Regions from separate parts of the Providencia sp. Marseille-Q8014 genome, predicted to be linked through region 1. Evidence: riboswitches for the same ligand, from Rfam matches in the RefSeq annotation. Region 1 holds a riboswitch; each other region holds the start of a gene.
The links. A riboswitch is a leader RNA that binds a small molecule or an ion and turns the genes downstream of it on or off. The one in region 1 is predicted to bind thiamine pyrophosphate.
Positions count from the first base shown of each region.

Region 2: it holds a riboswitch for thiamine pyrophosphate, as region 1 does, so the genes downstream of both, thiC (phosphomethylpyrimidine synthase ThiC) here and thiB (thiamine ABC transporter substrate binding subunit) in region 1, are expected to answer to the same signal.
Region 3: it holds a riboswitch for thiamine pyrophosphate, as region 1 does, so the genes downstream of both, thiD (bifunctional hydroxymethylpyrimidine kinase/phosphomethylpyrimidine kinase) here and thiB (thiamine ABC transporter substrate binding subunit) in region 1, are expected to answer to the same signal.

Region 1 is NZ_CBCOPT010000001.1:3,358,222-3,368,596, forward strand. It holds gene lgt (prolipoprotein diacylglyceryl transferase) at 1-276, opposite strand, end outside; gene ptsP (phosphoenolpyruvate--protein phosphotransferase) at 352-2,598, opposite strand; gene rppH (RNA pyrophosphohydrolase) at 2,603-3,136, opposite strand; TPP riboswitch at 3,250-3,350, shown strand; gene thiB (thiamine ABC transporter substrate binding subunit) at 3,412-4,416, shown strand; gene thiP (thiamine/thiamine pyrophosphate ABC transporter permease ThiP) at 4,392-6,005, shown strand; gene thiQ (thiamine ABC transporter ATP-binding protein ThiQ) at 5,989-6,696, shown strand; gene ACWPW6_RS14925 (DNA polymerase II) at 6,750-9,101, shown strand; gene rapA (RNA polymerase-associated protein RapA) at 9,482-10,375, shown strand, end outside.
Region 2 is NZ_CBCOPT010000001.1:421,226-431,600, forward strand. It holds gene ACWPW6_RS01815 (thiazole synthase) at 1-582, opposite strand, end outside; gene thiS (sulfur carrier protein ThiS) at 585-785, opposite strand; gene ACWPW6_RS01825 (HesA/MoeB/ThiF family protein) at 773-1,531, opposite strand; gene thiE (thiamine phosphate synthase) at 1,594-2,232, opposite strand; gene thiC (phosphomethylpyrimidine synthase ThiC) at 2,216-4,165, opposite strand; TPP riboswitch at 4,366-4,477, opposite strand; gene ACWPW6_RS01840 (HAD family hydrolase) at 4,716-5,378, opposite strand; gene ACWPW6_RS01845 (ABC transporter ATP-binding protein) at 5,400-6,416, opposite strand; gene ACWPW6_RS01850 (ABC transporter permease) at 6,416-7,234, opposite strand; gene ACWPW6_RS01855 (ABC transporter permease) at 7,221-8,126, opposite strand; gene ACWPW6_RS01860 (alkaline phosphatase family protein) at 8,126-8,944, opposite strand; gene ACWPW6_RS01865 (ABC transporter substrate-binding protein) at 8,970-10,022, opposite strand.
Region 3 is NZ_CBCOPT010000001.1:1,969,957-1,980,331, reverse strand. It holds gene trhP (prephenate-dependent tRNA uridine(34) hydroxylase TrhP) at 1-483, shown strand, start outside; gene yegS (lipid kinase YegS) at 923-1,828, shown strand; gene fbaB (class I fructose-bisphosphate aldolase) at 1,875-2,924, shown strand; gene thiD (bifunctional hydroxymethylpyrimidine kinase/phosphomethylpyrimidine kinase) at 3,132-3,929, opposite strand; TPP riboswitch at 3,981-4,071, opposite strand; gene pagP (lipid IV(A) palmitoyltransferase PagP) at 4,331-4,906, shown strand; gene ACWPW6_RS08650 (GFA family protein) at 4,981-5,397, opposite strand; gene ACWPW6_RS08645 (amino acid permease) at 5,450-6,832, opposite strand; gene mgrB (PhoP/PhoQ regulator MgrB) at 7,030-7,140, opposite strand; gene ACWPW6_RS08635 (helix-turn-helix domain-containing protein) at 7,760-8,143, shown strand; gene yidA (sugar-phosphatase) at 8,396-9,211, shown strand; gene brnQ (branched-chain amino acid transport system II carrier protein) at 9,426-10,375, shown strand, end outside.

The sequences.
Region 1 (10,375 bases):
TAAATAAAGTGGGTCATCAAGGAAAACAGGAAGATTATAGAAGAAGACATAACCGAGTCTTCCACCAACAAATACACCTACGAAGCCAACGTAGAGTAAGTTCTCAACTTCATTTTTTGTCCAACCACTGTTAGGTTTATTTGCGCGACGACCTGCCAGCCATAAAGCAAAAACAAACCCTACAAGATACATAAACCCATACCAGTGAAGCGATACTGGCCCAATCGAGAACATTACGGGATCAATTTCCGGAAATGCTAAGTAGCTGTTACTCATCGTTCCCCACTTTATTTGTTAATCTAAAATCATTGCGCATCATAGCACAGCTCATACGCAGGTGAATAAGGCTGATTAGATCCCACCTCGGGCAAAACCACCAAGCCCGTTTTTTTCCATAAATTGGCTAATGATCAACCTGATGTTCTCGCTTGTCTCAGCCTTTAAGATATCAGGAACTAATTTTTCGACCATATCAGACTGTAGCCCACGGATAAGGTACTTAACTCTCGGTACACTTCTTCCACTCATACTTAAAGAACGATACCCCAAAGCAATCAACGCTATCACACCTAAAGGCTGTCCTGCCATTTCACCACACACACTCACCGGCAAATCAAGACGATGACACTCTTCATAAACTTTAGCTAAAAAGCGGAGCATTGCGGGATGAAGGCTGTCGTAGATAGCAGCCACATGCGTGTTATTGCGGTCTACGGCAAGCAAATACTGAGTCAGGTCATTTGTACCAATTGAAATAAAGTCTACTCGTTCTTTTAACTCAGGAAGCAAAAACAGTAAAGAAGGAACTTCAAACATTACGCCAATTTTAGGTGTTTGTACCGTTTGGCCGATCGCTAAGCTGACTTCCTCTTTTGCTCTGTTAATCAATGCAATAGCTTCATCGACTTCATTGATGCTGGTGATCATCGGCAGCAGTATGCGCAAGTTTTTTGTTAACACGTTTGCATGTAGCATCGCTCTTAATTGGATCAAGAAAATTTCGGGTTGATCCAACATAACGCGTATACCACGCCAACCTAAACAGGGGTTTTCTTCACTGATAGGCATATAAGGCAATTGCTTATCTGCACCGATATCCAACGTCCTAAGTACCACCGGTTTATCTGCAAACAAGTGCAAGATTTCTTGATACAACAGTTTCTGCTCATCTTCTGATGGAAAACCATTGTGCAGCATAAAAGGCAATTCCGTCCGATACAGCCCAACACCATCAACTGCGACATTAATTTGTTGCTCATAACGGGGGCTTAATCCTGCATTTAGGTGAATATGAACTGATTCACCGTTTTTCAGCACAGATTCTTGCTCAAGGGCTCCTTCCGCTAAACGGCTAAGCACATCCTCTTCTGCGATGATTTGCTTATATTCCTGAGTAATAATATTTTCAGGTTCAATAAAAACTTCTCCTCGATAGCCATCAAGGATCAAAAAGCGGTTATGCAATAGGGATGGATCAATATCTGCTCCCATGATTGCAGGGATCCCCATCGCGCGGATCAAAATAGCGGAGTGAGAATGTGTCGCACCATCACGAACGATCACCCCAGCCAACTGCTCTAAAGGCATTTCTGCCAATAGGCTAGCACTTAGCTCATCGGCCACGAGGATAAAGCGTTCTGGCCATTGATCTATTGAAGATAAACTATCATCTAGATGGAATAATAAGCGTTGGCCTAATGCACGAAGGTCGGCTCCTCTTTCTCGTAGGTAGAGGTCACGTAAACGAGAGAATTGCTCAACATAATCCTCAATAACTGTCTTCACCGCCCACTCAGCGACAAAGCCTTGTTCTATAGCGGAAAACAGCCTATTTTTCAGTTGAGGATCATGCAATAAATGGTTATATAAATCGAAAATTGCCGCACTTTCTTTTTGAGAATGAGCAATAAAGCGTTTACTAATACGTCGACACTCAGATGCTGCATTTTCGATAGCGGTAATGAGACGCAGTTTTTCATCATTTTGGTCTAATGCACTGGCCTCACAAATACTGTCAAATGAAGGCTGTGAACTATCTTGCCAGCCATAAGCCATCACAATCCCTTGAGAAACAGGAATTGCTTTAATACGGCTCTGCCTGTACTGACCAAACACGCCTTTAGCCTGAGCTTGTGATAAGATAACCGCCAGTTGCATTGACAGTGTCACCATGAATGATTCCTCGGTTTCACTGAAAAAACGCCGCTCGTGCTGCTGAACAACTAAAACACCTAATAGCTGACGACGGTAGACAATAGGCACACCTAAAAAGGCTTTTAGTCGCTCTTCTTTTAATTGGGGAAGGTATTTAAATTCGGGATGTTCGCGGATATCAGCGAGGTTTAGCATTTCAGATTGGCGTCCAACCGCCCCCACTACCCCTTCATCAAATCCAAGGCGAATAGCAACACCGCTAGGTTTTCTCAACCCGCGGGTTGCCATTAAGTAATAGCACTGGCGCGAATGGTCGGCCAAATAAATGGAACAAACATCCGTCTGCATCGCATAACAAGTTTCGTTAACTAAGACTTCTAACGCCTCGGTTAAGCTTGTCGCCATTGCTACTTTTTCAACAATATCACGTAGACGCGTCAACATGATTTTATCTCGCCCCGCGTCTACGGTGAGTAAACGCAGGTCTCTGTGCCGGTTTTTGTTCCTGTAATGACATTACAACGGGTGCAAACTCTTTCATGACGCGGCGATACACTTCCCGTTTAAAAGAGACCACTTGTCTTACAGGGTACCAATAACTGACCCATCGCCAGCCATCAAATTCTGGCGATTTACTGCGCTGAACGTTTATATCTGCTTCATTGCATTGAAGTTGTAGTAAAAACCAACGCTGTTTCTGCCCAATACAAACAGGTTTTGTGTCCCAACGCACCAAACGCTTGGGTAATTTGTAACGCAACCAATTGCGAGTTGAAGCCAATAACCTAACATCTTTTCGTTGTAGGCCAACTTCTTCGTACAGTTCACGGTACATAGCCTGTTCTGGCGATTCCCCTGGGTTTATTCCCCCCTGAGGGAATTGCCATGAATGTTGACCATAACGGCGAGCCCATAAAACTTGCCCTTGCCGATTACAAATTACAATTCCTACATTCGGGCGGTAGCCATCATCATCGATCACCAGACTACCTCAATAACCAAATTTGAAAGATGGCTAATTGTTTCACACATACCCAAACTGGTAAACCTATATCAATAGAGTTTGCAGATATGAGCAAAGACACTACAATAGCCTCTGTCTCAACGGGGTGCCGAAATGGTTATTTAGGCTGAGAATTAACCCGTAGAACCTGATCCGGGCAATGCCGGCGTAGGGATTTGAGCTACCAGCAGCATAATATTGCTAAGGTGCCTTCTCAAATCCTGTGTAGTTTTCTCTCTAACGCAGGAAATAAAATGTTAAAAAATTCACTCTTTCGCTCTTTGTTGGCATTCACAACACTCAGTTTGGCCCATTTTGCATGGGCAGAAAAACCAACATTAACTGTTTATACCTATGATTCTTTTGCTGCCGAGTGGGGGCCTGGGCCACAAATTAAAAAGAATTTTGAAGCACAATGTGGTTGTGAACTCAAACTTGTGTCACTTGGAGATGGTGTAGCCCTCCTCAATCGCTTACGCATGGAAGGGAAAAAAACGAAAGCTGATATTGTATTAGGCCTCGATAATAATCTTATTGTTTCCGCTGAAGAGACGGGTTTATTCGCACCCGCAGATATCAACACCGATACCATGAAATTACCCATAGCGTGGGATAACACCACGTTTATTCCTTATGACTATGGTTATTTTGCTTTTATCTATGACACCAACAAAATCAAAAATCCCCCCAAGAGTATGAGTGAATTATTAGATAGCACACAACCTTGGAAAATTATCTATCAAGATCCACGCACAAGCACACCGGGCCTCGGTTTAATGTTGTGGATTGAAAAACTTTATGGTGATAAGTCAGCAGATGCATGGCAAAAAATGGCTAGCAAAACCCTTACCGTGACAAAAGGTTGGAGCGAATCCTATGGTTTGTTTTTAAAAGGTGAAGGGGATTTTGTCCTTAGCTATACATCATCACCCGGCTATCAGATCCTTAATGATAATAAAGATAACTATGCCGCAGCCCTCTTCGATGAAGGGCATTACATGCAAATTGAAGTTGCGGCAAGATTAAAGACGAGTTCTCAACCTGAGTTAGCTAAGCAATTCTTAGCCTTTATGTTAACCCCTGAATTTCAAAATACCTTACCCACCACCAATTGGATGTATCCCGTGATTGATATACCGCTACCTGACGTATACAAGGTTCTTCCTATGCCTAAAAAATCATTACAGTTTAGTGCTCAAGAGGTAGCTAAAGAACGTCAATCATGGATCCGGTTATGGCAATCCGCCGTCAGCCGTTAATTAATTTATCGCTGATTCCGGGGGCGTTAGCCTCCGGTTTATTAGTCACGGTTGCACTATTGGCTTTTGGTGCACTTTGGATTTTTTCGCCCGTCATCTCCGTTAACGACATTTTTAACGACAGCTATTTATGGCATGTCATTGGATTTACTTTTTGGCAAGCTTTTCTCTCTGCCCTATTTTCTGTTCTTCCCGCGATTATACTTGCTAGAGCGCTTTATCGGCGTAGGTTTTTAGGTAGGACCCTGTTATTACGTCTTTGTGCTATGACGCTCGTTTTACCCGTGCTTGTGGCTGTGTTTGGTATTTTATCTATTTACGGAAAAACAGGTTGGCTTGCTCTCGTATTTCAATATGTTGGCCTTGAATATCATTTCACCCCCTATGGCCTTCAAGGCATACTGCTCGCGCATATTTTCTTTAATATGCCACTCGCGACGCGTATGTTGTTGCAATCACTTGAGAGTATATCGATAGAACAACGTCAAATCGCCGCACAACTAGGCCTAAATGAATGGCAACAGTTTCGTCTTTTAGAGTGGCCTTACTTGCGTAGGCAGATGTTGCCTACCGCAGCACTTATTTTTATGCTCTGCTTCGCCAGTTTTGCTACTGTACTGGCTCTTGGCGGAGGCCCAGCAGCAACAACTATCGAGCTTGCGATTTATCAAGCCTTAAACTACGACTTTGACCTTGGACGTGCAGCCATTCTTGCTCTAATCCAGCTTGCCTTTTGTGTCGGTTTAATGTTTCTGAGCCAAAAGATAAACAGCCTATTTTCAATAGGCCATAGTCAGCATGCTCAATGGTATGATCCTTCAGATAATAATTTCCGTCGCATACGTGACGCCATTGTGATTATTGCGGCTATTTTATTTCTTGTGCCACCGCTCTTAGCAATTATCGTTGATGGTTTAAACGGGCGTCTACTTGATGTTCTCAGTCAATCCGCGCTTTGGCAAGCCGCTGCTACATCACTATTTATCGCCTTATGTGCTGGCCTACTGTGTGTTTTACTCACAATGATGCTGCTCTGGAGCAGCCGTGAACTTCGTTTACGCCGTGCAATCAAGCTAGGACAAGCAATGGAGCTTAGTGGATTATTGATTTTAGCGATGCCGGGAATTGTCCTCGCCACCGGTTTTTTTATTCTATTTAATGAAACAATCGGCCTACCTGACTCCCCGTATGCGTTAGTGATAATGACCAATGCGTTACTGGCTATCCCTTATGCACTAAAAGTATTGGAAAACCCTATGCGAGACCTCGCAGAGCGTTATAATCCACTTTGCCATTCATTGGGTATTAGCGGTGTTCATCGATTACGTATCATTGAATTGAAAGCCTTAAAAAAACCACTCTCTCAAGCCCTTGCCTTTGCTTGTGTCATTTCTATTGGTGACTTTGGTGTGGTGGCACTATTTGGCAATGAAGATTTTCGCACCCTACCCTATTACCTGTATCAACAAATAGGGGCTTATCGAACAAATGATGGTGCCGTTACCGCTATGTTGCTACTTTTAATCTGTTTTGCTTTGTTTAGCCTACTCGAACGTATATCAGGAAAAGATCATGATAGAGTTAAATAAAATTGATTATCAATATGATAGCCTGAATATGCAGTTTAATTTTTCCATACAAGCAGGCGAGCGAGTTGCCATCATGGGGCCTAGTGGTGCAGGAAAAAGCACATTGTTAAGCCTCATTAGCGGCTTTCAATTAGCAAAAAGTGGCGCCATTTTATTAAATGGAGAGGATCATACCTATACGCCCCCAGCGAAACGCCCTGTATCCATGTTATTTCAGGAAAATAATCTCTTTGCTCATTTGAGTGTTAGGCAAAACATTGGATTAGGGCTACACCCCGGTTTACGGTTAAATCAACAACAGGTACAACAAGTCGAATTGATCGCAGCTCAGGTCAGCCTTGATGAATTTTTAGATAGATTACCGGCTCAGTTATCAGGAGGTCAGCGCCAACGAGCCGCATTAGCACGTTGTTTAATCCGCCAACAGCCTATCTTGTTGCTAGACGAACCATTTTCTGCCCTCGATCCCGCCTTACGTAATGAGATGTTGTTACTACTCGATGAAATTTGCCTATCTAAAGCCATAACACTGGTAATGGTGTCGCATAATATAGAAGATGCCTTACAAATAGCACCTAGAACAATGATCATTCATGATGGCGCTATTGCGTACGATGGTAGCACCAAGACATTATTATCAGGGAGCAATCCAGCGTCAGAATTACTGGGCATTACAAAAAATACTGTATAAAACCCCACCTATATCGTATAGTAGGTTCGTTAATTGTTGACGCGAGCCTCTCTATGCCTCAATTTATGTCTCCTGCTGAAAAAGGCTTTATTCTCAGCCGTCATTGGAAAGATACCCGCCAAGGGGTTGAAGTCAGCTATTGGCTGCTGACTGATCATGGCGCTCGCAAGGTCACTGTACCTATCCAACAAGCCATCGCATTTATTCCTATTTCATCGCTCCCCACAATACAACCTTGGTTAGACAAGCAAGCTAATTTGACATATCGCCCCGTCGAACTGCGCGATTTTCATCGTGAAAAAGTGTGCGCAATCTATTGCCATCAATACCGCCAGTTACAAAATCTCGATAAGCATTGCCAAGAGCTGGGCGTAAAACTGCTAGAAGCGGATATTCGCCCTTGCGAGCGCTATCTCATGGAACGTTTTATCACTGCACCAGTCTGGTTTTCACAAAATCAATATGGTGAATATCACCTTAAACCTTGTGAAAGTTATCGCCCCTCAATTAAAGCTGTTTCTCTAGATATCGAAACCAGTCAACATGGCGAGCTATACTCCATTGGGCTTTCAGGCTGCGGTGATAATGTCGTGTTTATGCTAGGGCCTGAGCAAGGAGCTGCACTCACTCAAGAGCACCGGCTAGTCTATGTGAATAGTCGCCCTCTATTACTGGAAAAGCTCAATCAATGGCTACAACAGTATGATCCTGACGCCATTATCGGCTGGAATCTCATTCAATTTGATTTAAACATATTACACAAACATGCCGAGCGCTACGGCGTCCCACTGTTGCTTGGCCGCCAAGGAAAAAAGTTAGAATGGCGTGAACATGGCTTTAAACAAGGTGTATTTTTTGCCTCTGCTGAAGGGAGGCTAATTATCGATGGGATTGATGCTCTCAAAGCTGCCACGTGGAATTTCGCTTCATTCAGTTTAGAATTTGTTGCACAAGAATTGCTGGGGGAAGGAAAAGCAATCGATAGTCCTTATGACCGTATGGATGAAATCAATCGGCGGTTTCATCATGATAAACCAGCGCTTGCACACTATAACATTCAAGACTGTATTTTAGTCCATCGCATTTTTGAGAAAACAGATTTAATGGCTTTCTTGCAAGAGCGTTCCACCGTCACAGGACTTGCCGTTGATCGAATGGGTGGCTCTGTCGCTGCATTTTCACATTTATATATCCCGCGCCTGCATCGACTAGGGTTTGTCGCACCAAATCTTACCGAACAAAAATTACAGCATAATCCCGGTGGTTTTGTGATGGATTCACAGCCTGGTTTATATGACTCGGTTTTAGTTCTTGATTATAAAAGCTTGTATCCATCCATTATTCGCACCTTTTTAATCGACCCCGCAGGCATGGTTGAAGGACTTGCCTCCCCGAATCAACACGCGTCTGTCAGCGGTTTTCGTGATGCATGGTTTTCACGTACCGTTCACTGCTTACCTGATATTGTTAGCCATATATGGCAAGGACGAGATAAAGCGAAACAACAAAATAATGCGCCATTATCGCAAGCGTTAAAAATCATTATGAATGCCTTTGCGGGGGTGTTAGGCGCTGAAGGATGTCGCTTTTTTGATCCTCGCCTTACCGCATCCATTACGATGCGTGGCCATGAAATCATGAAAATCACTAAGCAATTAATTGAGGAAAAAGGCTACCAAGTCATTTATGGCGATACTGACTCAACCTTTGTGTGGCTAAAAAAGTCGCATACACAAGAGCAAGCACAACAAATTGGCTTTGAACTCCGTGATTACGTGAATAATTGGTGGAAGGAACATTTACGTGATGAATGGCAATTGAATGGGGTTCTTGAACTTGAATTCGAAACGCATTATCGACGTTTTTTAATGCCAACTATTCGAGGGTCAGACTCTGGCAGTAAAAAGCGATATGCTGGACTCAGTGGCGATAACATGGTGTTTCGCGGATTAGAGACAATCCGTTCCGATTGGACACCTTTAGCGCAATATTTTCAAAAAGAGCTCTATACACGTATCTTTCATCGTCAGCCCTATCGTGAGTTTATCCGCGAATATGTACAGTCTATTCGTCATGGCGACTATGATAAACGTCTCATTTACCGTAAACGGTTACGCCGCAAACTATCTGACTATCAACGTAATGTACCACCACATGTCAAAGCCGCCCGCAAGGCAGATGAGTATAACTTGGCACAACAGCGTCCCCAACAATATCAAAATGGCGGTTGGATAAGCTATATCATCACGCTTGCAGGTCCTGAACCCCTTGAGATTATTACGGCTAAACCTGACTATGAGCACTATATTCTGAAACAGATAAAACCTATCGCCGATGCTATTTTGCCTTTTTTACAAGACGATTTTGATACCATTTTGACAGGCCAGATAAATTTACTGTTTTAAAAGGATTAATTTTTGTGCAATTTTTTGCTAAAATAATGGGCTATCCATCCCGTTTTAAAGTGGGAGCCTCTCTTGTAAATGCAAAGAGAAAACACAATATTAAGCAACAATAAAAAAAATAGTATTTTATAATACGTTGTTGTTTTTTTAACAGGTGACGATAAGCCTTGCTTGAATTAATATAACGCCCCTTTGGTATCTCGCACTTCGTTACTACACAAAAATTTGCGAGACAATTAGCAATAATTGTCCTTCGGGCAACGACTACAATTAATATTCATATTGCCCTTGTTTTACCAACACAAAGTGACGGCAAATATATAATTAGCCTGAAAAAATCTAAAAACAAACTATCAAAATTATGGAATTGAGTTAAACCTATGCCATTTACTCTTGGTCAGCGCTGGATCAGCGATACAGAAAGCGAGCTCGGATTAGGCGCCGTTGTGGCTATTGATGCCCGTATGGTGACTTTACTTTTTCCCGCCAGTGGTGAGAATCGTCTCTACTCACGTCATGATGCACCTATTACCCGAGTGATGTTCAATGAAGGTGATACCATTACCAGTCATGAAGGCTGGCAGCTCAAGGTCGAAAGTGTCAACGAGGATAACGGCCTACTTATTTACAGTGGTACTCGCCTTGATACAGATGAACAAGATGTTACCCTGAGAGAAGTTTTTCTCGACAGTAAATTAACATTTAATAAGCCACAAGACCGTCTATTTGCAGGTCAAATTGACCGCATGGATCGCTTTGCCTTACGTTATCGTGCCCGCAAGTTTCAAAGTGAGCAAGTGAAACACCAAGCAACAGGTCTACGAGGCATTCGTGCCAGTTTAATACCTCACCAATTGCATATTGCCAATGAAGTCGGTAAACGTCACCATCCGCGCGTATTACTTGCAGATGAGGTCGGTTTAGGTAAAACAATTGAAGCCGGTATGATTATCCATCAACAGTTGATGGCAGGCCGAGCAGAACGTGTTCTGATTATTGTACCTGAAAGCTTACAACATCAGTGGCTGGTTGAAATGTTGCGTCGTTTCAACCTACGCTTTTCTCTGTTTGATGATAGTCGTTATAGTGAAGCGCAACATGACAGCGATAATCCATTTGAAACAGAACAACTGGTTCTGTGCTCATTAGACTTTGTTCGTCGTAACAAGCAACGTTTCGACCTACTTGTCGAGGCTGGCTGGGATATGATGATTGTGGATGAAGCTCACCACTTACAGTGGAGTGAGGCTGCACCAAGTCGTGAATATCAGGTC
Region 2 (10,375 bases), 2.9 Mb from region 1:
AATGGCTTCAAGGGCATGGCTAGGAGCACCAATCCCCGCATCAATGACGACAGGAACGGCGGCTTGCTCGATAATGATCCGTAGCATCTCCTTGGTTACTAACCCTTTATTGGTTCCAATCGGCGCACCTAAAGGCATTACGGCCGCACAACCCACCTCTTCGAGCCGTCGACAGAGAACCGGATCTGCACTGCAATAGGGAAGTACCACAAAGCCTTCTTTGACCAACTGCTCTGCTGCAAGAAGGGTTTCAACGGGATCGGGCAGTAGGTATTTGACATCTGGGTGGATTTCTAACTTTACCCAATTCGTACCTAAAGCTTCCCGAGCAAGACGTGCCGCGAAAATGGCTTCTTGAGCATTTTTGGCCCCCGACGTGTTGGGGAGTAGTTTTACGCCAAGTTCTTGTAAAGGTTTTAAAATTCCATCGTCATTGCCACGTAAGTCAACACGTTTCATCGCCATAGTAACGAGCTGGCTACCTGATGCCGTTATTGCCGCTTGCATTAAGGTTGGGTTGGCAAATTTCCCTGTTCCGGTAAATAGACGTGATTGAAAAGTGACATCGGCAATTTTTAACATGATTAGCCTCCAGCGATAGCTTGAAACAATAAAATATTGTCTTGATCATTTAGATGGTGTGAATCCCACTGATGACGAGGAATGATAACTTGGTTAATGGCCAAAGCCGTACCAACGGTACTACGTTCTATCGCGGTAAGTAATTGAGACACCGTTAATGGCGCCTCGAACTCCATTGGTTGGTCGTTAATTATAAGGCGCATGTTTCTTCTCGACAGATAGGACATTGAATAGAAGGGGTTAGCTGCAATGTATTCCATTGTTGCTGTTTGCCATCAAATAAACGCAATTTTCCACTTAAAGAGGAAGGTAACCCAACTAATAGCTTAATCGCCTCTAAGGCTTGTAAGGTGCCAATGACACCAACGACAGGCCCAAGAACACCAGCGGTACGACAGTTACGTTGAGGCTCCGTTTGGTCTGGATATAAACAGGCATAACAACCATGATTAAAAGGAGGCTCGAGCACCATTAACTGTCCACCAAACCCAACAGCACTCCCGCTAACGAGTGTTTTATTGGCTATCACACAGGCTTCATTCACAGCATGACGCGTCGCCATGTTATCGCAACAATCGAGGACTAGATCGACTTGCTCGACAAGTGGCAATAAGCTTTGACTATCTAATTTCTTTTGTAAAACATGGGTTGTCACTAATGGATTAAGGTGTTGCAGTCGTTCTGAGGCCAGCTTAGCTTTTGATTGTGGGATGTCTTCGGTACCGTATAAAACTTGCCTTTGTAAATTAGAGAGATGCAATTCATCGTGGTCAGCAAGCCACAATTCACCCACACCAGCAGCTGTCAAATAAAGGGATGCTGGGGCACCTAAACCACCGAGACCAACAATGAGCACTTTACTGTTTTTCAGCTTGGCTTGACCTTCTAGCCCAATATCTTCAAGCAATAGCTGGCGGCTGTAACGCATAAATTCGTGATCATTTAACATGATAAACTCCTCGAATTCACCTACAGCTACAAGAAAGTATGCTGTAGGTTTGATTCAGGTAATCAATGATTTTCTACGAGGCGCAAAAGTGTTTTTGTTGCCTCTAGCCAATCGTCCGCTTTGGTAATTGCACTTACTAAGGCAACACTACCCACCCCAGTTGCGAGTACGGCGGGCACTTTATCGATAGAAATGCCACCGATAGCAACGGTTGGATAGTCTGGAGTCGCCTCCACCATGGCTTTTAGCGTGTTTAATCCTTGAGGAGATGACGGCATTTCTTTAGTTTGTGTCGGGAAAATATGCCCCATCGCAATATAAGAAGGACGCACTGATTTTGCGATGGCGAGTTCATGCTCATCATGGGTTGAGATACCTAAACGTAGCCCCGCTTGATGAATAGCAAGTAGATCGGCGGTTTCTAGGTCTTCTTGACCGAGGTGCACACCATAGGCAGCAAACTCAATGGCTAAACGCCAATAGTCATTGATAAATAACCGTGCATGATGTTTTTTGCCTAAAGCTATCGCTTGTTGGATATCATCACGAACTTCATCTTCACGCTTATCTTTTATACGGAGCTGTATGGTTGTGACGCCTGCATTGAGTAGACGATCAATCCATTCGACAGAGTCGACTACGGGATACAGGCCGAGTCGATGTTCTGTGGGGGCAAAAGGTGTATTAGGCAATTTTGTCATCGGACACGACCTCAGCGCTATGATATAACTCACTACCATGGGCTCGGAAAGCTTCGGACATTTGTTCCATTCCCGCTTCTTTTTGTGCCGCATAGTCACGTACTTCCTGCGAAATTTTCATTGAGCAGAATTTAGGGCCGCACATAGAGCAGAAATGAGCAACTTTCCCAGAAGCTTGCGGTAAGGTTTCGTCGTGATAAGCACGGGCAGTATCAGGATCGAGTGCGAGGTTGAATTGGTCTTCCCAGCGGAACTCAAAACGTGCTTTGGACATGGCATTATCACGAATTTGTGCACCGGGATGGCCTTTGGCAAGATCAGCGGCATGCGCTGCGATTTTATAGGTAATCAACCCTTGCTTAACGTCTTCTTTATTGGGTAAACCCAGATGCTCTTTAGGCGTGACATAACACAGCATTGCGCAACCAAACCAACCAATCATGGCGGCTCCAATGCCTGATGTGAAATGGTCATAGCCCGGTGCAATATCGGTAGTCAAAGGGCCTAATGTATAAAATGGTGCTTCATGGCAGTGCTCAAGCTCTTCAGTCATGTTACGACGGATCATCTGCATTGGCACATGCCCCGGCCCTTCAATCATCACCTGTACATCATATTCCCATGCAATTTTTGTCAATTCACCAAGCGTGTGTAACTCGGCAAATTGTGCAGCATCGTTTGCATCTTGAATGGAGCCAGGGCGTAAACCATCCCCTAATGATAAAGAAACATCATAAGCCGCACAGATTTCGCAAATTTCACGGAAATTTTCATACAAGAAATTTTCTTGATGATGAGAGAGGCACCATTTCGCCATAATCGAGCCACCGCGAGAGACAATGCCTGTCAAACGCTTCGCGGTCATTGGAACATAACGCAATAATACGCCTGCATGGATGGTGAAGTAATCGACGCCTTGTTCTGCCTGTTCAAGTAACGTATCACGGAACATTTCCCATGTTAGGTTTTCGGCGACACCGTTGACTTTCTCTAATGCTTGATAAATAGGAACAGTACCGATAGGCACAGGGCTATTGCGTAGAATCCATTCGCGAGTTTCATGAATATAGCGTCCAGTAGACAGATCCATCACGGTATCTGCCCCCCAGCGAGTAGACCAAATCAGTTTCTCGACTTCTTCTTCAATGGATGAAGTGACCGATGAGTTACCGATATTGGCATTCACCTTCACTAAGAAGTTACGGCCGATAATCATGGGCTCTGATTCAGGGTGATTGATATTGGCGGGTATGATGGCACGACCCGCTGCGACTTCTTGACGAACGAATTCAGGCGTGATGTTTTCCGGTAGATTCGCCCCAAAACTTTGTCCTGGATGCTGCTGCCTTAATACCTCACCACGAATACGTTCACGGCCCATATTTTCACGAATGGCGATAAATTCCATTTCCGGGGTAATAATACCTTGGCGAGCATAGTGTAACTGAGTGACACGCTTGCCAGAGATCGCTTTTAATGGGCGAGGGCGATGATTAAACCTTAAATGGTCTAGCCCCGCATCAGCGAGTCGCTGTTGTGTAAAATCAGAGCTGAGGTTATCAACCTGAACAGTATCATTACGTTCGCGGATCCAACCTTCACGGATCTTTTTTAATCCTTTATGGACATTCAGTTCCGAGTCTGGGTCACCATAAGGACCCGACGTATCATAAACGGGCACCGCTTCATTATCTTCAAATTGTGGATTATCTTTATCACCACCAATCAGTGTTGGCGAGAGTTGAATTTCTCGCATAGGTACCTGAATATCCTCTCTCGATCCCGTTAAATAGATACGTTTGGAATTAGGGAATGAGACGCCAGAAACCGTGTTAATGAAGTTTTCAGCAGCATCACGTTGCGCTTTTCGCGTTCGTGCAGGTGCAGCTTTAGGTGAAAGGTCAGTTGTAGGGATAATATTATTTTGGGACATAGCAATTTCCTGACATTGTCACGAACGATTATGCGGTATGCATAGCGTTCTGGTTTATCGTAAGAAAGTTGCTTGTCTGGAGTTCGGATGGAGTAATAGTAAGATGTTGCGCTTTCATTTTGCTGTGCTGTTAGTTTCGCCATATTGTGAGTTTTTTCATCAATATCAATATGAGCTGCGAAATAAACAAAATTGGGCGCTAAATGATTACTCTTGTTCCCTTCGCGGGTATTAACCCGATCAGGTTCCGCGGATCCCGAATTAACGGTCTCAGCTCGTGGTATACACCACTGAGCACTCCGACAAGAGACTCCAGTATAGTGTTCTCTGGGTTATTCTCAAGCATTTTCCTTGTCATCCTTCACACGATAAGTGTGTTGGCTGCGCTCAGCGACCCAAGTCACATACGTGTGTATGCTCCTTGGGATATCTTTGCTTTCCTATATGCGCTTTAGAGGAAGTGACATATGCATGGTTTCGAGGAATGGCATATACATGGCTTAAAGGAAAAGAATATTTTAATAATGGCGTATTCAAACTAAAAATAAGGTTAAAGTTGCCACGTATATTGTCGCCAGTTATTTTCTTCCGCTGCCCGTTGTAGTTTTTGATCGCCATTAACAATAAACACTTCATCCGCAAATTGACACATAGGAAGGTCGTTAGCGGAATCAGTATAAAAATAGATATAGGCATCGGTAATTGGCTGGTGGCGGATCCACTGGAGGAGCCGTTTGACTTTACCTTCTTTAAATGTCGCAATACCTTCGACTTCATCGGTATAGCAGCCATTTTGCTGCTTTATATCGATCCCCATTACAACGTCAGCGCCTAAACGTTCGGCGATTTTTTTCACAATAAATGAGACTGTTGCGGAGATCACTATGATCGGAATGCCGTGTTGTCGATAATTTTCGATAGTACGGATCCCTTCAGGGTAGATGCGCGGTACCACCATAGTGTCAACAAAATCGGCTAACCAGAGATCAATTTGTGAGGTACTGATCCCAGCTAAAGCCTGTAGGCTAAAACGCAGGTAAGTTGCCATATCCAGCGTACCCGCATTGTATTGTGCCATCATCTGTTTATCCGCTTCGACAAAGCGAGGATCTGTGATAATTTGCTGATCCCACAGGTATTGTGTCCACAACACGCTACTATCACCTTGAATTAAGGTCTCATCTAAATCAAAAACGGCTAATTTATTTTGCATTATGCCTCTTTTTACGATTCGCTAACTAAATGCACGAATTTCATTCTTGTTAAACATTAACTCTAGGCGAGTACCGGGTTCAAAGAGTCGTTCAGACGAACGATTAAGCAAATCAACCGTCATGTTACCCGCAGCCGTATTGACTGAGTAACGAATAATGTTTCCTAGTAGTTGATGATCAAGAATGATTGCATCAACAGGGTGTGAAATATGATCGCCGTAGTGGCGTCCTGTCTCCTTAACATAGATGGATTCAGGGCGAATAGCGAGTGTGCCTTGTAAATTTAGCCCCAATAAGGCATTCGCTTTATCTGCATCGACAAGGTTATAGTGACCCATAAAACGTGCCACAAACTCATTCGCTGGCTGGGTATAAATATTTTCAGCGGTATCACTCTGGATAATAGCGCCTTTATTCATTAAAAAGATGCGATCAGACATGATCATCGCTTCGTCTTGATCATGAGTCACAAAAATCGTCGTGAGTTTTAATTCACGTTGAATATGGCGAATCTGTTGTCGCAGATGTTTACGAATACGTGCATCAAGTGCTGATAATGGCTCATCTAAGAGTAAAATCTGTGGTTTCATCACCAGTGCTCGTGCAAGGGCTACCCGCTGACGTTGTCCCCCTGAAAGCTGATGAGGAAACTGATGTTCTTTACCTTGTAATTCAACCATTTCAATAACTTCTGCTACTGCTTTTCTTCGTTCCTGACACTCTACTTTGCGCATTTTTAAGCCGAAAGCGATGTTATCTTCAATAGTCATATTCGGAAATAAGGCATAGCTTTGAAAAACCATACCGATCCCACGTTGCTGAGCAGCTTGGTGGGTTATATTTTGACGATTAATATACAGCTCACCATGATCCGGTTGTTCGAGTCCTGCAATACAGCGTAATAATGTCGATTTTCCGCAGCCACTGGGCCCGAGTAAGGTGATGAATTCACCTTTTTCAATTGTGAATTGGATATTTGAGAAGACGTGATTTTGGCCGAATGATTTACTCAAATTTTCAGCAATGACATAACTCATTATTTATCTCCAGAGCGACTCATTCGAGTTGCTAACCATGTGAGAAGCAATGTAAATAGGAAATAAGACATCACTAACGCAGAGGTAAAATGCCCACTGGTTTGACGCATATTAAATAGATAGATTTGCAGGGTTTCATAACGTGTACCGACCAAAATGTTGGCAAAGACGAATTCACCCATTAAAAATGAAAATGAAATTAATAGAGATACCAATAGGCCTTTACGAATATTCGGTAACACAATCAATAAAAAAGCCTTGAAAGTACTTGCACCTAACAAATGTGCCGCATCCATCAAATCATGCAGGTTGATCCCTTGAAAACTGTTTGCTAACGCACGGTACATAAAAGGTAGGGTGATAGTGAAATAAGTACCGATGAGTATCCACGGAGTGCCGACCAACATAAAAGGTTCATCGGCAAAAATTTGTAATAATCCGACGGATGAAACCACCGGTGGAATTGCAAAAGGAAGAATAATCAGGAGATCCATCAATCCTTTTAGTTTCGGGAAACGATAAAACACGGCAAATGTCATCGGTAAAATAACTAGCGTACTCACCAACAGCGTGCCGAAACAGATAATCAGAGAGCGTCCGAAGGCCAACAAAAATCGAGGGTCTTGCCAGAGTTGTAAATACCATTTTAGCGAGAGGGCATCGGGTAACACCGTTGCTCCCCATTGTGTCGCGATAGAATAAATAAATGTCGCCACGATAGGCAGGGCAAGCAGGCTCGCGACGCTAATCAGGATTAATTTATGTAACCAAAGGCCAGACGTTTGGTGTGATTTGGTCGTAAGGCTATAACTTGGCATGATAGCTCCGTTTTAACAGCCAATGATGGATGGCGGTGATAAAACCAAGGATCGCAATCAGCAATACCGATAATGCAGCCGCCATATTAGGTTCTAAGTAGAGGTCACCTGATACAAGGCTAGCGATACGAATCGTAATTAGGTTGTAGTTTCCACTCGTCAGTGCGTAAGTACTGGCATAGGCTCCAACCGCATTAGCGACTAAAATAATAAATGTACCGAGTAATGCAGGCGCGAGGACAGGGATTGCGACTTTGCACCAGTAGGCCAATTTACTGGCTCCCATTGTTTTGGCGGCATCTTCCCATTCCGGTTTTAGCGCATCAAAAGCAGGGTAGAGTAATAGGATCCCAAGTGGAATTTGAAAATAAATATACAGTACCATTAACCCACTAGCGCTATAGATATTGAACTCTTCAATGATCCCCCACGCCTTGAGTTGTAAAGTAATCGCACCGTTAAAACCGAGAATAATGATAAAGGCAAACGCGAGGGGGACACCGCTGAAATTACTGGCCATGGTAGTAAAAGAGATCATCATGCTGCGAATTCGCCCCTGCATTTTATAAATAGAAAAGGCAGTGATAGCGGAAACGAGCAACCCAACGATACTACAAATGACTGATAGCCATAATGTATTTTCAAAGGCCTGCAAATAAAAATCGTTGCTAACAATCTCAGCATAATTCGCAAAAGACCAACTTTCTTCATAGATAAAACTATTAACCAATACCCAAATCATTGGTGCGATTTGAAATAGACAAAATAAAATGAAAAAAGGTACGGTTAAAAGTGCCGCTTGCCAGCGCAAACGCGAGAAACATTTTTTGCCCATCAGTATTCTCCCCAGCGGGGGGCTGGCTTGCTCACAAGGGGGGCTAACATCCGCCATTAGTTACCTCCTACCAATAATTCGTTACAGACTTGTTTATCTGCATGATCAATATTGAGTAGAGTACAAATGGTTCCACAGAGCGCGGTTTGTTCAATATGGCATTGCGCATGATGTGAAAACTTATCCCCAATAACAAACAATGGAACATGTCGTTCTTCTGGGAGTATGCCACCATGGCTATGATCCTTATTCATACCATGATCGCTGGTAATGATGATTTGATAGCCTTGCTCAATCCATGTTGGGAGATAATTCGCGAGGATAATATCCGCCTTCCGTGCACTATTACGATATTGTGAGGAGTCCAGTCCGAATTTATGGCCGGTATCATCAATATTCATTGGATGGATCAATAAGAAATCAGGATGATATTGGGTACGTAGATATTCAGCATCGACGAACAGATGATCATCGGGGTAATGATCCGCTTGATAAAAGCAGCCATATTGAATTGCGAGTTGTGTATCGCAAGTAAAGCGGTCTCGAGTGGCGACAAAAGGCGCTCTATTGTACAGTTCACTAACCCAATAATAGGCCGCAGCGGCAGTGGTTTTTTCTGCTTTTCGTGCAAGTGAAAAAATACTTTCAAAGTGGGATAAACGTACGATGTCATTATTGACAATGCCGCTATTTGCAGGAGAAATCCCCGTCAAAATGCATTCATATAGAGGCCGAGACATCGAGGGCAACTCACTCTCCATTTTATAAAGCGTGGCTTGGTCAGCTTCAATCAATGCATTGAGATAGCCCATGCAATCATGGGCTACTGAATAGGTTAGGCCGTCAAGGACAACAAGTATAACTTTATCAGACATGAGAAATTTTATTCCTAAAGGCACATTATTGCTGGTGAATTAAGACTTGTTGTTGCCACATTTTGGGTAATGTGCGAGAAGATTTTTCCCACCCTTCGGCATCTTTAATGGGGTGCACATTCTTATATTGTTCATCCGGTAACAATTTAGCTTTAATATCATCGGGTAATGTTAGATATTCGGCACGAATAGGACGCGCATAACCTTCCGCTAAATTGATTTGTCCCTTGTCACTAAAGATAAATTCACGCGCTAATTTTGCTGCATTAGGGTTTTTTGCATATTTATTAATGATGGTGGTGTAGCCAGAAATAACAGAGCCATCAGAGGGAATGACAACCGTAAAACGATCACGATTGATTTGGTCACGATAATTTAGCGCATTGAAATCCCAGAGGATACCAACTTCAACTTCGCCTTTTTCGATATTGGCGACCGTAGGGTCATTAACGGATAGACGTTTTTGTTTGGCTAATTCACCAAAAAACTCGATAGCAGGCTGTAAATTGTTTTCATCACCACCACGAGCAAAAGCAGCGGCTAAGACAGCATTATTCGCTTGGGCGGCAATACCCACATCACCCACAGTCACTCTATATTTGCCTTTCAATAGGTCATCCCAACTTTTTGGGGCATCTTTGACGAGATCGTTGTTAATCATAAAGGCGATCGTTCCAGTATAAGCGAGGGCCCAGTGACCCTCTTTATCTTTTGCCCAATCAGGAATTTGTGACCATGTGGTAGGTTTGTAAGGCTGAGTAACCCCTTTTAGTACGGCAACAGGGCCAAATGATGCACCCACATCACCAATATCGGCAGTGGCGTTGTTTTTCTCTGCGGCAAACTTTGCAATTTCTTGTGCAGAGCTCATGTCCGTATCTTGATGTTTCAATCCGTAGGTTTTTTCGAGATCTTGCCAAGTTCCTTTCCAGTTAGCCCAAGTGTCTGGCATACCAACACTGTAAACTTGTCCTTCTTGTTTGGCTGCATTAATTAATGGGGTTAAATCAGCATCATTCGCTAAAGCAAGGCTTGATGTTGTTAGAGAAATCAAAACAGCAGGTACGATCGCTTTCATTTTCTTCTCACTATAGTGGAGGCGTATTGGTTAATTAGCATGCTAATTTTCTAACGTGACAGTGAGTTGACGGTTTTGTGACACTTTTTCGATATTTTGTGGAAGAAATTGTCTAAAAAGTGTCAAAAATAACCACTAAAAATGACGCATTACATCGTATTAGGCCACGCGTTTTTACATCCATTCATGACGTTAACTACCGACAGCGTATAGATCATGGATTGACGGCGTGCACGCTCCCTTTTTCACTAGCAGCGATAGTGTGATGCTTCATTTACAGGTTGCCTAGTTGCTCCTCCAGATATTTAATAGAGAAAGAGTAAAAATTGTTTATATCAATAAAAGATGTGAAA
Region 3 (10,375 bases), 1.4 Mb from region 1:
CGTACGGCGCAAGTTTATCGTCGTGCTATTGATGATGCTGTTGCAGGCAAACCTTTTGATCCTACCCTTCTTTCAACCTTAGAAGGCTTAGCTCATCGCGGCTACACGGAAGGCTTTTTACGTCGTCATACTCATGATGCTTATCAGACTTATGAGTACGGTTACTCAGTTTCAGAAACGCAGCAATTTGTGGGCGAATTCACAGGAAAACGCGTTAATGGACTTGCTGAGGTTGATGTAAAAAATAAATTCAGTGTTGGTGATAGCCTAGAATTAATGACACCCGCAGGCAATATTGTGTTCACCCTTGAGACGCTTCATAACCGTAAAGGGGAAGCAATTGAAGTGGCACCAGGAAATGGGCATATTGTGTACCTTCCTGTTCCCGATGATGTTGAACTCGATTTTGGTTTATTGATTCGGAATCTGGCAGGCACCACAACACGTTCACCTCATCAGCCAGAAATGACAACTACTGCTTAGTTCAGACACTTACTTATCTATTCTGATTATAATGCTAGATATCAATAATTTAATTTATTGATTTTCTAGCATTTTTTATTTCCTCAATTTATATTATTTCCTTATAAAACAGGATTATCAATTGATAATCATTCTCATAAATAATGATTCTCCGTGAAAATGTATTTAATATCCATTTTTATGCAATAGATCACAACAATTAGCTATTCAATGTCGTATAGTCACAATCGAAAATGAAGAACTAGAAAGTCATAAAATAAGACTAGGAACCACCTCCTTGGCTGGCTCAATCTCCCTTGAGCTAGCCATTTCTTTTTTTACCTCTGCGAACTCCCCGTTAATTATACTTATTTTAGCCATGTGATTATTTAATAGTTGCCACTACCCCAACTATCGGGTCTATACTTTTATCACTCTTTTTTTCATTACAAGGATCAAAATGGCTATCGATAAGCTTCATCGCGCACTCGTTATTCTTAATGGCAAACAAGCAGCCAATCCTGAACTCAGAAAATCAATCTATCAACTACGTGACGAAGGTCATACGATTTGGGTGCGTATCCCATGGGAAAACAGTGAGTTACCTCTTTTTATTGAGGAAGCCATAAAGCAAGGCGTAGAAACCATTATTGCAGGCGGCGGTGATGGCACCATCAATGCGGTATCAAGCGCGCTAATGGCTTTACCTGACACACAACGCCCAGCTATGGGGATTTTACCATTAGGAACCGCGAATGATTTCGCCACTAGCGCTAATATTCCTATGGATATCCATGCGGCTTTAGCATTAGCAGTAAAAGGTAAAGCTTTTGCTATCGATATTGCTAGAGTGAATCATGATGCTTTTTTTATGAATATGGCCACTGGGGGATTTGGTACACGCATCACCACAGAAACGCCAGAAGCCCTAAAATCCGCTCTCGGTGGCGCGGCCTATGTGATTAACGGCCTATTACGCCCTGACACCCTAAAAACTGATACCTGTAAAATTGAAACTGAACATTTTAACTGGGAAGGCGAAACTTTAGTCGTCGCCATCGGCAATGGTAAACAAGCAGGTGGAGGTCAGCAACTCACTCCAGAAGCGTTAATCGATGATGGTAAATTGAATTTATTGATCGTGCCTGCGCGTGATGTGATACCCGCCCTACTGACGAATTTGTTCACCAATGACAAAAATCAGCATTTAATTGAAAAAACAACTTCTTGGGTCAAAATTTCATCCCCCCATGAAATGGTATTTAATTTGGACGGAGAGCCACTTTCTGGTGAAACTTTCACCTTTGAGTTACTACCTGAAGCGATCCACTGCCGATTACCGCCTCAATGTGGCTTGTTATCTTAAATTTAATGATTAACATCCCCTAGACTTTTGTTAAATGGAGGAAGTCATGACTGATATCGCCAAGCTGTTAGGTTCTGAAGCATCAACACTTCTTGACCATCGTTGCCAAACCATTCCCCGTGACAGCATTTATTTACCTGGTTCTGATTTTGTCGATCGTGTCATGATCGATAATAACCGCCCCAATAGCGTCCTTCGTTCAATGCAAACTTTATTTAATCATGGTCGCTTAGCGGGAACGGGTTATTTATCTATTCTTCCTGTGGATCAAGGCGTTGAGCATTCAGCAGCAGCCTCATTTGCCGCTAACCCCCTCTATTTTGATCCTAAAAATATTGTAGAGTTGGCCATTGAAGCCGGTTGTAACTGTGTTGCCTCTACCTATGGCGTACTGGCTGCCGTTTCCCGTCGTTATGCTCATAAAATTCCTTTTTTAGTTAAGCTCAATCATAACGAAACCCTTAGTTATCCAGCACAATATGACCAAACACTCTATGCAAGTGTCGAACAAGCATTTGAAATGGGGGCGGTTGCTGTAGGTGCTACCATCTACTTCGGTTCTCATGAGTCTCGTCGCCAAATTGAAGAAATCTCAGCGGCATTTGAACGGGCACATGAACTTGGTATGGTCACAGTTCTCTGGGCTTATTTACGCAACTCCGCATTTAAAAAAGATGGCGTTGATTACCATGCAAGTGCCGATTTAACAGGGCAAGCTAACCACATCGCGGCGACTATTGGCGCTGATATTGTTAAGCAGAAAATGGCTGAAAATAATGGGGGCTATAAAGCCATTGGATTCGGTCATACTGATGAGCGCGTTTATACCAAACTGACAACAGATAACCCAATCGACCTTGTACGTTATCAATTAGCCAACTGCTACATGGGACGTGCGGGCCTGATCAACTCCGGCGGCGCTTCAGGGCAAAATGATTTAAGTGATTCCGTTCGTACTGCTGTAATCAACAAGCGTGCAGGTGGTATGGGATTAATATTAGGCCGTAAAGCCTTTAAGAAATCGATGAAGGAAGGCGTCGAGTTAATCAATGCCGTGCAAGATGTTTACCTGAATAAAGACATCACCATCGCTTAAGCTTTATCTACCTAACGTCCTCTGATTGCAGGATAAAATTGTTGACAAAGCGGGATAAAAAACCTCTTTTCCCGCTTTATGTTATCAGGAAAAATGATACCCAATTTTCCTAATTGATTTTCAATCAGCATAGCCAATATGCCAGCAAGCACACTCTGTCAATCAGTAACATGGAACCTTCATAAGAAGACACTTTTGTGGTTCACCTTACCACCACGCATGAAAATGATGAACAGGTCCGATCCCTTCCCCCACCTCTAAGCTATCCGCATGCTCTAACGCCGCTTGTAAATATGCTTTGGCTTCAGGAATCGTTTGCTGCCAATTAGCAAATCGAGGCCTCAGTGCCGCTAATGCGGCAGACAGAGTGCAGCCTGTACCATGAGTATGACGCGTATTCACTCTTGGTGACGTAAAGCGCCACTCGCCTTCAGGAGTAATCAACCAATCGGGACTTTCACTGTCAGTTAAATGTCCACCTTTCATTAAAACCGCCTGACACCCCATTTCTAGTAATCGATGCCCTTGACTGAGCATGTGGGCTTCTGTTTTCGCGACTTGTTCATCTAACAATGCCGCCGCTTCAGGTAAGTTAGGGGTAATAAGTGAAACCAAAGGCAGAAGCTCACGTCGCATCGCATCAATTGCGTCAGGAAGTAATAATGGGTCACCACTTTTAGCGATCATCACCGTATCTAAAACAATATGAGGAATATGATATTGCTTTAAGGCTTGCGCCACGACAGCAATGACTTCTTGGTTGAATAACATGCCGATCTTAGCGCTATCAATACGCACATCACTAAGTACCGATGCGAGCTGCGCAGCAACAAACGTATCAGGTAATTCGTGAACTGATTGCACACCTCGGGTATTTTGCGCTACCAAAGCAGTCATTACACTCGTTCCATAAGCACCGAGTGCCGAAAACGTTTTTAAATCCGCTTGGATCCCAGCGCCACCAGAAGGGTCTGTTCCAGCAATGGTTAACGCATTGATTTTCATGAAATGTCACTCCTAAGCACAGCATAAGGAGTGGTCTATTGGAAGGTTTATCATTGACGCTTCCGACTTCCCTACGCTGGCATTATCCAGATCAGGTAATACGGGTGCTTCTCAGTCTTAAGCGACGCCCCGAGCCAAAAATACTGAATAAGTATCGCATTTTTTCTCGCAACAGACCAGCCTATCAGCCATAGCTTTCCTTACATGGCTGATTATGCAGAGACAATTAAGATAATGCCCAATATTAGGCAAATTCAATTAATGCTGTTATAACTCACCTATGTAAACTAAAATAATTAAAGTGTATAAGCATATTATCAGTCATGATAGTCGAGACTTATTACCCATATTTATCTACTTCAATGCCATCGAAACACGCATTAACCTGAATCGGATTTACAATGAGAGTTAATAAAAAATTGCAGCAAGTTGTAGGAGCATCAGCTTTAATGATGACTTCCATCTGCTTCGCGTCATCCACCAACACAGCTCAAGAGTCTGAGGGACTCTGGGATAAATTTACTCGAAATGTCAGTACTACTTGGGATTCGGATCAATACGACATCTATATTCCTGTTTTAACATGGCATAACCGGTTTACTTACGATAAAGAAAAAACCGACAGTTATAATGAAAATCCTTGGGGATTTGGTCTCGGTAAATATCGCTATGATGAAGATAATGACTGGCATGCCTTATATGCTATGGCGTTCATGGACTCACATAACAAAGTCGAGCCAATCGCAGGTTATGCTTTTCAAAAAATGTGGATCCCAGGCGAACTGGATGGTTTTAAAATGGGGGCAGGTTTCACGTTAAGCGTGACGGCTCGTGATGACTACTACTATATTCCATTGCCTCTACCACTCCCATTAGTTTCTATGGAATATGACCGATTAGCGGTTCAAGCCACTTATATTCCAGGAACTCATAATAACGGTAACGTGTTATTTGCCTGGCTTCGTTGGCAGTGGTAATCCGTATTATTCATTAAATAACAACAAAAGTGGTCAGCAACAGTATTCTGTTACTGGCCATTTTGATTGATGCATTATTTTTGATTCGTTGCTTTCCGATAAGTTAAATACCCAACAACACCACCACCGCCATCTTGCGGGTGATTTATGCCATCCATAACATTGACTGTTTCGAAATCAAAAGGCGAAACGCCTTCTAGGCAAGCAACATTCACGCCATATTGTTCAGGATTTGAGCGCCGTTGATGAAAGGTATAAATGCCACAAACAGAACAGAAGAAATGAGCAGCCTGCTGTGTGTTAAACCGATACTCGGTTAACTTTTGTTTGCCTTCAAGAATTTCAATACCAGATAATGGTGCAGAGACTGCAATTGCCCCTCTCATTCGGCAGTAGGAGCAATTGCATCGTCTTAGGGTATTCAATCCATCGGTGAGTGTTACTTTGAATTTAACGCTGCCACAATGGCATTGGGCAAATCGTGTCTCCATAAAGCCTCCCATCAATGAAATGAATAATTACATTAATTGATGTTGAAGCTAATTAATTAGCTGTCGATGCCTTGTTTTTTTCAGCTTCTTGTTTCTTCGCCCCAGAGAACTGATAACCAATCCATAGCACCGCAATCCATACTGGCATGATCAAGACCGAGATCCTTAGCCCATCCATCATTAAGATAATAATTAAAATCATCGCTAAAAAGGCTAAGCACAGGTAATTGCCGAATGGATACCAAATACTTTTAAACTTCGTTTCAATACCTTGTTTGTTCATTTGCGCTCTAAACTTTAAGTTAGAAACACAAATCATAATCCAGTTAAGAACCAGCGTTGTCACAACCAATGTCATCAGTAAAGCAAATGCTTTACCTTCCATGATAAAGTTGATCACAATACCGCCAGAAGTTGCAATACCCGATACGATCAGCGCCATGACAGGCACGCCACCTTTATTTACTTTCGCCATAAATTGAGGGGCATTTTGTTGTTGCGCTAAGCCATATAACATACGGCTTGTACAATAAGCTGCACTATTATACACCGAAAGAGCAGCGATCAAGATAATCACGTTTAATGCATTTGCAACCAGCATGTCACCTAATTCATGGAAAATTAAAACAAATGGACTTGTTTCACCATCTAGATTAACCCATGGGTATAAGGCCAGTAATACCGTTAGTGAGCCTATATAGAAAATCAGGATACGATAAACAACTTGGTTGATCGCCTTCGGAATACTTTTTTCAGGCTCTTCGGCTTCCGCGGCAGTGATCCCAACCAGCTCAAGGCCACCAAATGAGAACATAATAATGGCTAATGCCATTAATAACCCTATAAAATCATTAGCAAAGAAACCACCATGCTCCCATAAGTTAGAGATGCTGGCTTGTGGGCCACCTTTACCGCTCAATAATAAATAACAACCAAAGACAATCATCGCAATTACAGCAATCACTTTAATTAAAGCAAACCAAAATTCGGTTTCGCCATAAGAGCGCACATTGATTAAGTTGACCGCATTAACAGCAATAAAGAAAACAGCAGCAGAGACCCAAATAGGTAAGTCAGGCCACCAACGTCGCATATACTCCCCAGCTGCGGTCAGTTCCGTCATCCCTACGAGGATAAACATAAACCAGTAATTCCAGCCAGACAAGAAGCCTGCAAAACCGCCCCAATACTTAAACGCGAAGTGGCTAAATGAACCTGCAACAGGCTCTTGAACAATCATTTCCCCTAACTGACGCATAATCAGAAAGGCGATAAAACCACATAATGCATACCCTAGTAATACAGAAGGCCCCGCCATCTTAATCGTTGTGGCTATTCCAAGAAACAACCCTGTACCTACGGCGCCCCCCAAAGCAATCAATTGGATATGCCTATTCTTTAATCCACGCTTTAGCGTCTGCTGCTCTTGCGCCATAACTTTACCCTTATCATCCTATGTATTTGCTTGTTATCTCTAATTATTGAGCAAATCATACACGTTTATTTGAATTTTATTATTAACACTATCTCAATACCTACTCTGCCCTATTATGAGCATTTAGCATATTAAATATTGAGGTTACGTGACAAAAATTGCAGAAGGAGCACATTATGACGCATAAAAGAATAAATTCAAAACGGTAACCAGTCAGTGACTCCGCAGATACCATATATAAAGTTTTCGCCGCCTTGGTCGCAAAGGCTATCCATCGCTAAAAGATATAAGAAAATGCAGGTTATCACGATGCAAATACCGATCACCAATTTGTATTTCAACTATGATCTCCCTTAAAAACGGCGTAATACATATTACTTTTCATGGTGTTATAATTAATTCACTCTCGAGTAAGGTGATATAGCTATCTGTCGATGATGGTTAACATAAAATGTTACATCAGTCATTCAAGTAAAGTTTGAGGAAAATAAGCAATTTCCATCCATTTTTGTATTTATGCTCAATTTTCCAACTAATCGTTAAAAACCCAGTTTGATTGACTTTTTTTTCATCAATTCAATGGCTATTCCGCACAACCAGCCTTTGTCATAAACAAATGAAGTTGTGTATACTTCAGCTACTTTATTAAGGGCTATCAGAAGTTAATGTTTATTTTTCAATCATATTGATAAATATTCTGCTCGCCGCTTCATCAATAATGATAGACAAATAGTTTTATACGGGTTCGTCATACCGTGCTAGATTGGTCACGAATGACCCCTACGGAGTTCGGGTATACATGTTTTACTATTGTTCTTTATTACATAATTGAGGAATAATGCTTTAATTAACTCAATTCGACAGAACAACTGTACTTCGAACAAAATTTAACGCCAAAAGGTCAACGACCTCAGTAATTAAATCGAGATGCCACAAGACAACCACTTAGCACTTGTTTATGCCCTAAGCAAATGGATTGAAGAACATTTAGGCCGTGTTATCCATTTAGAAGAGCTTGCTGCCTACTCAGGCTATTCGCTTTGGCATATGCAGAAAATTTTTAAAGAAGTCACTGGAATTTCATTGGGTAAGTATATTCGCCAACGCCGACTTGCTGGCGCGGTAAACCTGTTGAGAAACAGCGATCAGTCTATTTTCGATATTGCACTAGACTTTGGGTTTGGTTCACAGTCGCATTTCACCTACATGTTCCGTAAAGAATATGGCATCACGCCATTTGATTTTAGGCAAAATGTTGATATTGATTTAGACGTCAAAGAACCATTACATTTAGCGAACCACCGTGAGTGAAGATGCCTTATTGGCATTGAAGCTATCACGTCTCTTCACGCATTCAATGCCATAAGCCATTGTCACTTTAGTAATTTTATATTATCAGCGCACCCGAACTATCCCATAGCGACGAGGCAAGTCCTTGGGATAACGCATTCAATATGCAAAACCATCTTACACATTTATCGTCACCACTCTTTTTTAGCTAATTTACATTTTTTGTAAATAGAGTAAGGTATTTCAATTAAATATCATTAATCGGAGGCGTTGATGTCTATCAAACTGGTAGCGATTGATTTAGATGGTACTTTACTCAACTCTCAGCACCAAATTACACCCGCTGTCAAAGATGCCGTCATTCAGGCTAAAAATAAAGGTGTTCGTGTTGTACTCGCATCTGGACGACCATTTTCTGGGATATCCCCTTACCTTAAAGAGCTCGGGCTAGATAACGCATCTGATTACTGTATTAGTAATAATGGGAGTGTCATTCATCAAGCCAATGATGGTACTCATTTAATTGAAAACTTACTTGATTTCGCTGATTACCAATATTTTGTCTCCCTTGCTAACGATGTGGGTGTACATATGCATGCGCTTGCACAAAACACCATGTTTACAGCGAATCGTCATATCAGCCATTACACGGTCCACGATGCCTATCTGACCAATACACCTCTTGTATATTGCCCTGCAAATGAAATGGACACTGACCTGAAATTTACAAAGTTCATGATGGTCGACCAGCCTGAAAAGCTCAGTATCGGTATCGGTTATATTCCTGAAGACGCTTTTGAAAGTTACTCTTTAATGCATACAAGCCCTTACTTTTTAGAAATCTCGAACAAAACAGCCAGTAAAGGCGCGGCATTACAATTGATTTGTGAGAAACTCGGCATCACACCCGATAAAGTCATGAGTATTGGTGATCAAAATAACGATGTGCAAATGCTACAATATGCCAAAGTACCTGTCGCGATGGGAAATGCGATTGATAATGTTCGAAACATCGCAAAATTTGTTACAACAACCAATAATGAAGATGGTGTTGCTGTTGCACTAAATAAATTTATCAACCACCAATAATCTGTTTGGCAGTGAACTTCACTGCCAAATGAAGATATACCACAAAATAATACCATTCATTTACGTATTACCCTCTTAGTTTCGCTGCTGTTAAAAATATAATTCAACAGCAAAACCTTACTTACCTCTCTAAATTTGATACTATCTGCCCCCTTAAAAATACTGTAATACTAAAATATTCATTGCAAAATAAACATTACAAACAGGTAGTAAAATGTTTTCAACTAAAGATATGGTAATTCTTGGGATGATGGTCTTCGCGCTGTTTTTAGGCGCTGGCAACATCATTTTTCCTCCAATGGCAGGCTATCAGTCCGGTACCGATTGGCTTAGTACCTCGCTCGGTTTTATTATCACAGGTGTTATTCTGCCTTTCATGACACTGGTCACTGTCGCCGTTAAAGGCAGAGGAGAAAGACTGTCCGTTGATTTACCCAAATGGGTCGCTGTTATTTTTTGGGTTGCTCTGTACTTAATTGTTGGCTCCACTTTTGCCATGCCTAGGGTAACAAATACGGCATTTGAAATGGGCTTTATCCCTTTAGGATTTGTTGAAAAAAGTACAGCATCTCATTTGACCTTTGCTTTGATTTTCAACGTTTGTTCGCTGTTTTTCATGCTTAAGCAAGGTACGATGATCAGCGCTATTGGCAAATTCATGACACCGGCTTTGCTTGTTCTCTTAGTGGTTGTGGGTATCGCTGTCGTTGTGGAGCCGCTGTCTCCAATTAATGCCCCCGTGAAGCAATATGCGGATTACGCCTTCTTTGGCGGTGTTATTGATGGCTACCAAACTATGGATGTATTGTCCGCAATGGCATTTGGTGGGATCGTAGCTCGCGCATTAGCCTCGAAAAAAATCACTGAACCTCGCCAAGTTGCTTTTATCACCATTAAAGCCGGTTTAATTTCCGTGAGCTTACTGGCGGCTCTCTACATTTGTTTATTCTATCTTGGTGCGACCAGTGAAGTTGTCGCGAATACCGCGACAAATGGTGGGCAAATCTTCTCACGCTACGTTGATGCACTGTTTGGTTCAATTGGCACATGGATTATGTGTGGCATTGTTTTATTAGCCAGTATGACAACACTGGTTGGTGTTACTAGCGCATGTGCGGACTATTTTGCGACCTTCCATCATCGTTTAGGCTATCGTTTTTGGGT